Peribacillus simplex NBRC 15720 = DSM 1321: one gene and its partner. The protein of the gene in region 2 interacts with the protein of the main gene of each other region in a pairwise test. Links are inferred from orthologs where the notes say so. Each region holds a gene or a part of one and is shown on either strand. Other genes may lie near its edges.

Evidence for each region. Proteins that work in one complex are often made in the same cells at the same time.
Region 1: the proteins of BS1321_RS02885 (region 2) and clpB interact in binary tests that used the Escherichia coli proteins (3 or more experiments, as listed by UniProt). The link is inferred for Peribacillus simplex NBRC 15720 = DSM 1321 from one-to-one orthologs.

What each region holds. Positions count from the first base shown.
Region 1 is NZ_CP017704.1:1,310,067-1,314,906, forward strand. Bases 941-4,078 are described here. They hold clpB (ATP-dependent chaperone ClpB), read right to left. Parts: upstream 3,735-4,078; coding sequence 1,146-3,734; downstream 941-1,145. Other genes in these bases: BS1321_RS06165 (YjzD family protein), read left to right, coding at 941-1,063; BS1321_RS06175 (FAD-dependent monooxygenase), read right to left, coding at 3,965-4,078. Also shown: BS1321_RS06160 (alpha/beta fold hydrolase), read right to left, coding at 1-574; more of BS1321_RS06165, read left to right, coding at 872-940; more of BS1321_RS06175, read right to left, coding at 4,079-4,840. UniProt on the Escherichia coli protein: Part of a stress-induced multi-chaperone system, it is involved in the recovery of the cell from heat-induced damage, in cooperation with DnaK, DnaJ and GrpE. Acts before DnaK, in the processing of protein aggregates.
Region 2 is NZ_CP017704.1:639,136-643,610, forward strand. Bases 1,017-3,789 are described here. They hold BS1321_RS02885 (sulfurtransferase TusA family protein), read right to left. Parts: upstream 2,631-3,789; coding sequence 2,403-2,630; downstream 1,017-2,402. Other genes in these bases: BS1321_RS02870 (exonuclease SbcCD subunit D), read right to left, coding at 1,017-1,297; BS1321_RS02875 (DUF2621 domain-containing protein), read right to left, coding at 1,460-1,888; BS1321_RS02880 (DUF3219 family protein), read right to left, coding at 1,969-2,274; BS1321_RS02890 (YeeE/YedE family protein), read right to left, coding at 2,672-3,727. In the rest of the region: BS1321_RS02865 (AAA family ATPase), read right to left, coding at 1-155; more of BS1321_RS02870, read right to left, coding at 152-1,016; BS1321_RS02895 (CcdC family protein), read right to left, coding at 3,903-4,379. UniProt on the Escherichia coli protein: Involved in thiosulfate metabolism.

The DNA of each region.
Region 1 (4,840 bases), 670 kb from region 2 along the record:
TTCCAAAAACCTGGATCACTTTCATGGGGATATTCTCTGCGATTACTGAATCTTCAGTGTCCAGGATATGCTGTTCACATTCTGCCAGATCGAGCTCATATGCAGCAGCGACCTCGGACAGCCACTTTTTAAAGAAGAACTTATTTTCCTTTTCTTTTTCCAGTTGTGCTTTCAAGGAAAAAACCGGATCGATCAATACGACAGACCGTATTTTATTACCAAGTTCATTCATTAACTTTAAGGCAAGGAGCGCGCCTGTCCCCTCTGCCAATATATGAACCCTTTGATTGACTATTTCTTTTTTCAAGAAAAGAATATATAGGTTAAGGGAAAGGTCCAGTGCTTTAGGACTGCCCCAGTTGGCTCCGTGGAAATTCGATGAAAATAGCGTGTATCCGTATTCCTTTAAATGTTCCAATATCTGCAGCCTGCCAGGATGCTGCAGCCAAAAGCTGCTGTCTTTTTCGACAAAATGACTACGGTCTCCAATTACCATTACGGAAAAACCACTGGGCCGCTCTGGATAATAGATGATATTCCATTGGTCATCAATTTGAAAAGTTCGTTGTTCCATCGTTCAAACTCCTTTAAGGAATATTACTACTACTATATTAATTTATGACGAAAAATAGAAAGGGTCAGTGGAAACGCCTAACTTCTTATCTTAAATTAACCAAGCTGGGATGATTTTTGTGTTTATTTTTCCCCTATGATTTCCCTTTTGACGTTTGGAACCAACTAGTCTGCCAGAAAAAGTTCTCTTATGATTTAATGTATTGATTTATTTAAAGGTTATTATTAAAAACACGTTTTAACTGTATATTAATTATGGTAAGATAAAAATGAATGTAGTGGAATGAGGTGAAATTCGATGCGTTATGCTTGGGCAATTTTTTGGACATTCTTATTAGTGCATATGACTGTATATGTTGTTTCTTCCATGAGCGGAGTTTCATACGATGCTGCGCAGGGAACGATTTTAGGATTAGCTGCTGCTATCCTGATTCTTATCATCCCTGCTATCTTGCCTGCTGGGCCAGCTAAAGACTCTCATCAACATTAAGAAACAAAAGAGGACATCCTTTTTAGGATGTCCTTTTTGTTATACCATACTTTGCTTACGGGTAAACTACATTGCAACGTTTTTATATGAGGACCAATTCATCATGATCATAATCAATCGTTATTCCTTCTTTTAGCTCAACAGTCCCAGCTATGATTTTACGGGCGATTTTCGTTTCCAGATGCTTTTGGATGAATCGCTTCAGCGGTCTTGCTCCATATACCGGATCATATCCCTGGTCCGCAATGAATTCCTTAGCCGCTTCAGTGACGTTCAGGACTATATTTTGTTCAGTTAACCTTTCTTGTAATTGATGAACCATTTTATCTACGATTTCAACGATTTCTTGTTTCGTCAGAGGTTTGAATAAAACAATGTCATCAACGCGATTCAAAAATTCCGGACGGAAATGGCCTCTTAACTCTTTAAAGACCTGATCTTTTATTTCTTCTTCAATTCCTCCATCCACCCGGTTGGACTGCAATAAGAAATGGGAACCGATATTGGAAGTCATGATGATCACCGTATTTTTACAGTTGATTGTTCTGCCTTGAGAGTCTGTTATCCTTCCATCATCCAACATTTGTAGCAAAATATTGAAGACTTCCGGATGCGCCTTTTCAATTTCGTCTAATAATATGACTGAGTATGGGTTTCTCCTGACAGCCTCCGTAAGTTGGCCGCCTTCCTCAAACCCAACATATCCAGGAGGTGCACCAACAAGTCGGGACACAGAATGTTTCTCCATATATTCCGACATATCGATTCGAATCATATGTTCTTCACTATCGAATAACGTTTCTGCCAAAGCTTTTACCAGTTCGGTTTTACCGACACCCGTCGGCCCAAGAAAGATGAATGAACCGATTGGTCTGTTTGGGTCTTTAATTCCAGCCCTTGCTCTTAAAACCGCATCGGATACGAGTTCCACCGCTTCCCCTTGACCTATTACGCGTTCATGCAGGATATCAGATAGGCGAAGCAGTTTCTCCCTTTCACTTTCCACCAGCTTGCTTATGGGGATCCCCGTCCACCTTGCAACAATCGAGGCTATTTCCTCCTCCGTCACTTCTTGGCGAAGCAATCGTGATTCCTGTTTTTCCTTTTCCAATTCGTCTTCCATTGCTTCCAATTCTTTTTGAAGCTGCGGAATCCTTCCGTGTCGAAGTTCAGCTGCCCGGTTTAGGTCATAGTCATTCTCTGCTTGATCCAGTTCATGACGCAGTTTCTCAAGCTCTTCACGTTGATCCTGCACCTTTTGAAGCGCCGATTTCTCCATTTGCCACTTGGATTTCATGCTATTCGCTTGATCCTGAAGTTCTGATAGTTCTTTTTGAAGCACTTCAAGCCTTGCTTTGCTTTGAGGGTCCTCCTCATTCTTCAAGGCAGCTTCTTCAATTTCAAGTTGCATGACTTTTCTCGTGATTTCATCCAACTCGGATGGCATTGAATCGATTTCCATTCGGATCATCGCACATGCTTCATCCACAAGATCTATCGCTTTATCCGGTAAAAATCGCTCCGTTATATATCGGTTCGAAAGGACAGAGGCAGCAACGATCGCCCGATCATGTATCCTGACACCATGGTGAATTTCAAACCGTTCCTTTAATCCCCGCAAAATTGAAATCGTATCTTCCACATCCGGTTCAGGAACCAGAACCTGTTGGAAACGGCGTTCCAAGGCCGGATCTTTTTCAATATATTGTCGATATTCATCAAGGGTCGTTGCACCGATACAATGCAGCTCACCGCGCGCAAGCATCGGTTTTAACATATTTCCGGCATCAAGTGCGCCATCTGTTCTTCCTGCACCGACAATTGTGTGTAATTCATCAATGAATAAAAGAATTTTACCTTCACTCTTCTTGATCTCATTCAACACCGCTTTTAGGCGTTCTTCAAATTCACCGCGGAATTTGGCCCCAGCGACAAGCGCACTCATATCTAGTGAAAAAACGGTCTTGTCCTTTAATCCTTCCGGCACATCCTTCCTGACGATCCTTTGTGCCAACCCCTCGACGATGGCTGTTTTACCTACTCCCGGTTCCCCTATTAATACAGGATTATTTTTCGTTTTACGTGAAAGGATCCGGATGACGTTACGGATTTCCGTATCTCGACCAATTACGGGATCGACCTTCCCCGATTTAACCTCAGCAACGAGATCTCTGCCGTATTTTTTCAGTACTTCATAAGTGCTTTCAGGATTTTGACTAGTCACTCGCTGATTCCCCCTTATATCGTTTATAACCCGTTTTGCTTTAGCATAATCAATTCCATATGATGAAAAAAGCCTGTTTACATTCGTTTTATTGACTTGCAATGACGCAAGCAGTATATGTTCTACAGATAAATATTCATCCTCCCACATCTGCATTTCTTTTTCGGCAGCCGTTAAAATTTGCTGTAGGGAGGATGACATGTAAACCTGGGAAACACTCCTGCTCACTTCCGGTAATCGATCCAGTTCCTTATTTAGCTCTATATCAAATAGATTCATCGGTTTACCAGATTCCGATAAAATTCTGATTAATAAACTTTCATCCTGTTCCATTAAGATCTTTAATAAATGAAGCTCCGTCAGCTCGGGATTCCCTCTATCTTTGGCTAGTTCCTGGCCGCCAATGAACGCCTGTTGGGTTCTCTCCGTCATTTTATTAATATCCATCTTAAAACCTCCCATTCATCTATATCATGAACGAATTCCCACTGGGTTTGACCAAATTTGACCTTTATATTTTCATTATACTTCTAATTCTCCCCATGTAAAGGAAAGTTATAAAAAATGCAGGAGGCATGGAGGATAAACGGCAAAAGCCTTTCTTCATATAGAAGAAAGGCGACCCATTTGTAAAATGCATAAAATCACTTAGCACAGTATTTGGATGAAATAACGGGTTATGCTTTCACGGCCGTTTTATTGTAACCATGAAACTCATCGACGAATTGAAAATCCTTATCCGTGCGACCCGCAAGGATCGTATCTCGAAGCAGAATGCCTGCATCGGTCATATTGTGAATGATTTCCCCCCACATTCTTGCGCTTGTTTGAACATGAGCCGTACGCGGAATCCGTTCCTCTTGATATTCCAAAAATGCCTGTTCAATGTCATTCCCATGCTTATGAAGCATATCCGACAAATAAGCTGCATCTTCTAAAGCCTGGCAAGCCCCTTGTGCCAAGTATTGAAGCATCGGATGTGCCGCATCGCCCGTAAGCGTAATTCTTCCTTTTGTCCAATTATCAATTGGTAACCGGTCATACATTGGCCAGCGGCGTTGCCTTTGAATGAATGAAATCGCATTCTGAACAAGCTCACAAGTTCCGGCAAATACACAGTCCATTTCTTCCGGTGTTCCCCATTGATCTGTTTTTTCGTTTTCTTCCGTGTATTGAGAACTTTTGAACACCACTACTTGGTTGTAAAGTTCTCCCCTTCTAACCGGGTATTGAACAAGATGAAGGTTTGGCCCAATCCACATATATACATCATCTAGATCTCCATGGCTCGTAACCTCTTCCATCGGGATCGCTCCCCTGTATGCAACATATTGAGAGCAGACCGGTTGATCTTCCACAAAAAGTTTCCGTGCCTTGGACCATAATCCATCGGCTCCAATGACAGCAGTTCCTGAATATTGGGACCCGTTGGCAGAAGTGACCGTCACCTCACCTTCATTTTCTACTGTCTCAATAATGGTTTGGTTCGTAACCAGCTCGATATACGGGTTCTTTTCACATGCTTCAGCCAGTACTTTATGCAAATCAGAACG
Region 2 (4,475 bases):
ATCGCAAAACTAATCCCATCAAATATCGTTGTTTTCCCTGCGCCTGTCTTTCCAGAAATGACAAACATGGTCCGTTCTCCAAGGGAATTAAAGTCAATGGTTTCCCTTCCTGCATATGGTCCGAATGCCTGCATCGTTAAAATATCCGGTCTCATTTCAAAGCCTCCTCTTTCTTAACAGCCTCAATTACCGAAACCATCAAATCCTGCTTTTGAGAATCAAAGTCCCGATCTGTCATTTCTTGATAAAACGTTTCAAACAGGTCCAATTCTGATTTCCGTTCATCTTTTACAGAAGAGAAGGATTTTTTTCTTCTAAGGTCGGCCAAATCCCATTTTCGCTCTAGATGTAGTACGTTCGGATAAATCTGGCGCAGGCGGTTAATAGGATCGATGAGTGCCCCCTCATCATTTAGTGTTATTTTCAAATAATCATCCCTTTTTTGCGATTGATAGAAAGCGGGATCGAGTAACTCTTCCATAACTCCTGATATTTCCCTCATATCGAACTTGGGTGCCAAAGAACGATAGCGTATATCAAAGCTTCCATCTTCTTGCATATCGACGATGGAAAGCGACTTATTCTGCTTGGCCTCAGAAAAAGAATATTTTAATAGTGATCCAGAGTAAAACACCTTTGGATGACGTATCGCGTCTGGACTATGTAAATGTCCAAGTGCCGTATAATCGAACGCATCAAATAAGTCGGATGAAACACAGCCAGAACCACCTACCGACAAGACCCTTTCTGAATCGCTCGTTTTTCCGCCTAATACAAAAGCATGTCCTACGAAGACATTCGGCTCATCCTTATTGAAATTTTCGGCAATCGTTCCTGTTATCCGCTTCATCGCTGCTTGATGTGAATGGATACTATCATCTTCAAAAAGATGGCGGACCGTCCCAGGTTCTGCATATGGAACACAATAAAAGTTTACGCCTTTGATGCGAACCGGCTCACATGTTTTTGTCAATTTCCCATGAATGTATAACTGACTATGACGATACCATGATGAACCGAATGCAAGCCTTTCCGCAGAATCATGGTTTCCCGATATCGCAACGATCGGTGTATTCATTTTCACATTAATCGTATAAAGGATTTCATCAAGAAGCTCTACCGCTTCAGTCGGCGGAACGGAACGATCATATAGATCACCGGCAATCACAACCGCATCCGGCTTTTCCTCTTCGACAATTTCTATGAATTGCAAGAGTGCATGCCTTTGGTCATCTGTCATATGTACCCCGTGAACGATTTTCCCTAAATGCCAATCAGCCGTATGGATAAATTTCATAGTTTCACTCCGTCCTAATTTTTACTTACTATTATTATATCAAAAATTTAACGAATAGCATGGTTTGGGTACAAACGTTCTAATTTTTACCACACTGCCCCACTCTTTTGAATTATTCAGAATAAAAAAAGCAAACTCCAAAAGAGTCTGCTTTTTTCCTCATTAGCTGAATAAGTGTTCATATGGACTCATATTCACCTTTCTTTCAGCTAATTTTTTTTGTAAAAATTTATGGTCACGCTTTGGTGTGGCTATGATATAGCCGCGTATCACTAAATCTTCCGTAATATCGCCCGATTTTTCCTTTAACGCCAACTCGCCGATTTTTCCCGCGATTTTATGACGTGCAACATCACGAAAAAGTTCTGGCACAGGGCTCACTAAATCTTCAAGTAATTCCTTTTGCTGCTTTGACCATAAGTGCTTTGTTTGGTCCAAATAGTATTCTTCCCAATCCATATCGGATTTCCCATCTTCTTTGGGAAATCTTTTTAGGAACTTTCGAAACATGAAAAAGCCACCTATGCTCATTAATATAATTAAAAGGGCTACCCAAAATAGAATAAACCATAAAAACCATCCACTAAGCAAAGTACCACCTCATATGTATAGAATGATCGTCACTATTATTATAGACAGTAACCCATATCTTTACAAGACTGGCAATGCAATCATTCCTGACCGTTCACTTCCAGCAAGACGAGCGAAAAATCCCCCACCGCATTTTCTTCATAGAGATTCGTGACCGAAGTTGCATAGTTAAAGATCTCTGCTCGAAACTCCTCGTTTGACTGTGGAATTTTTAAATCAAATACCATTTGATAAAGCAGTGTTGTAATATCATGATATTCACTATGTGTAACCTTGAAATTGAAACTGACTTTTCTGACTTCCTTACCTTCAGAATCCTTTACAGTTTCAGAAAGAAAATCAGTAACCTGCAGTGGAACATCGTTTAAAATGACCTCATCTACCATTATCAACATCTCCTTAAAAAAGTGGTTAAAGACATGTTATCACTAGATACTTTCAGCGCCAATTATTCAACCTTAAAAAAATAAAAAAACGTGCATAGGAAACCCGAGCACGTTTTCTTCAAATCAATTTACTTTCCCTTTTTCACGATTATACGCCATTTAGCGTCATCGATTTGCTCAAACTCCGTGATTTCATGACCTTCGGTAGCAGCCCAACGCGGAATGCTCTCCGTTGCTTGTGTACAATCGAAATTAATGATCAATTCTTCTCCTTTTGCCATGTCCACTATCGCTTCTTTTGCTTCCACTAAAGGGAATGGACATACCATTCCGGTCGTTTCCAATACTTTTGCCATTTATATTACACTCCTTGATTAAAAAATTTTTGTCTCGTACTTTAAGCCGCTTTGGATGCAGCCGCTGTCTGCTTTTGCTTACGGATAATCATGAAATAAGTTGCTACCCATGTACCCAGCAGGAAAAAGACAATTGCGATCCAACCCTGCCAAGCAAATAGCGCCGAATTCACCAGCCCATTTCCGATTGTGCATCCCCCGGCAACACTTGCACCGAATCCCATGGTTACACCGCCAATTGCATTGTTACGTAACGTTTTCATATCAGGCAAACGCCAACGGAATTCCCCGCTCCATTTGGCGGCAATGAAAGCACCAAGGAAAATACCCAATACTAAAAACGTACCCCAATCGATTAACGCATCCTCTCCTGTTATAAGGAAAGTTAGAATGTTCGCGGAAGGCGCTGTGATTCCAAGTCCGAACATTCTGCCTGTCATTGCACTTAGCGGCCATGCCATGATTGCAATAATCCCCACCAATAATGCTGTAACAAAGGGATGCCAGCGTTTCTCGAATAAGATGTGGGCCAATCCCGTTTTTTTCGGTTTCATTTTAAAGATTGGAAGTTTTGGTTTTCTCAATTCACGAAGCACCAATATGCCAACCAATAGTGTCACAATAACCACAAGCACCCATGGCGAAACATTTAATGTTTGATGAATATACGTATCACTTGTACGATAAGATAACAGATTATCTCCAGCCACTTTCCATACACCATATTTCGTCATGGCTGCCCCTAGCATATATCCAAAAAGGGCAACCCAACTTCCGATCATGCCCTCTCCGGCACGATACCATGTTCCAGTGGCACATCCTCCTGCCAGAACCATACCAATACCAAAAATAAAACCACCGACGATTGTTCCCAACCATGGAAAACCATCATTTCCAAACTGAATGACCCCTGTATCATTTAATGCATAAACACCAATACTTTGTATCGCTATAACAATAAATGTAGCTAAGAACATCCGTCCATCTTTAGCTAAAATCAAATCACGATATGCACCAACAACACAGAAACGGCCTCTTTGAAGCACAAATCCCAGCAGTAAACCACAAATAATCCCGAACACAATCATTTGTAACATGAACCGTTTCCTCCTTTAGTAAAATAATAACAATACTAATATAATATAATCCGGATGAAATTACTAGGTTTTCGGGTTAATTTTTTTATTCTCCAGGCAAATGAAAAACCTGAGTCAATGAATATCGACTCAGGTTTTTTGATTGTCCCTTTGATTAAATCATATAATACATGTATCACACCATACTACTTCCGCCAAAACTGGCTGCTTTAACTTTCTTATATTGGTAAAGCATGGCAATTCTCCACGGAACGATCATCGCAAAAGCAAGTAAGAAAAACATTCCGCTTAATACACCGATTTCAATCGTGCTTCCCAGCATCAGTTTCGCCACCAGTCGAATCACCATGAGACCAATCAATATGAATATGAACGCTTTAGAGCGCAGAATATAAATTTTTTCATCTCTAACTTCAAATTTAGATGTTTTAATCAATAAGATGGAAAACAACATCCCTGCAACAAGAGCCTCCAACAATTCGTATCGAGTCACCCTAAACATCGGGAAAATAAACATCAAAGCACCCGTACTCATAAACAGAGGCGGTAAGATTATTTTCTTTTCATTCACTGGTTTTTTCGTTTCCTTCATCCGTAACATGAAAACACCTATAGCCATCACAATCGCTATACCTGTTGATATATATATCATCTCTTAACCATCCCTTTAAACTAAAAATAGGTAAGTACCCTTAAAAATTATATATGACTTCAATTTATAAACAAAGTATATATTACCTATTTGAGA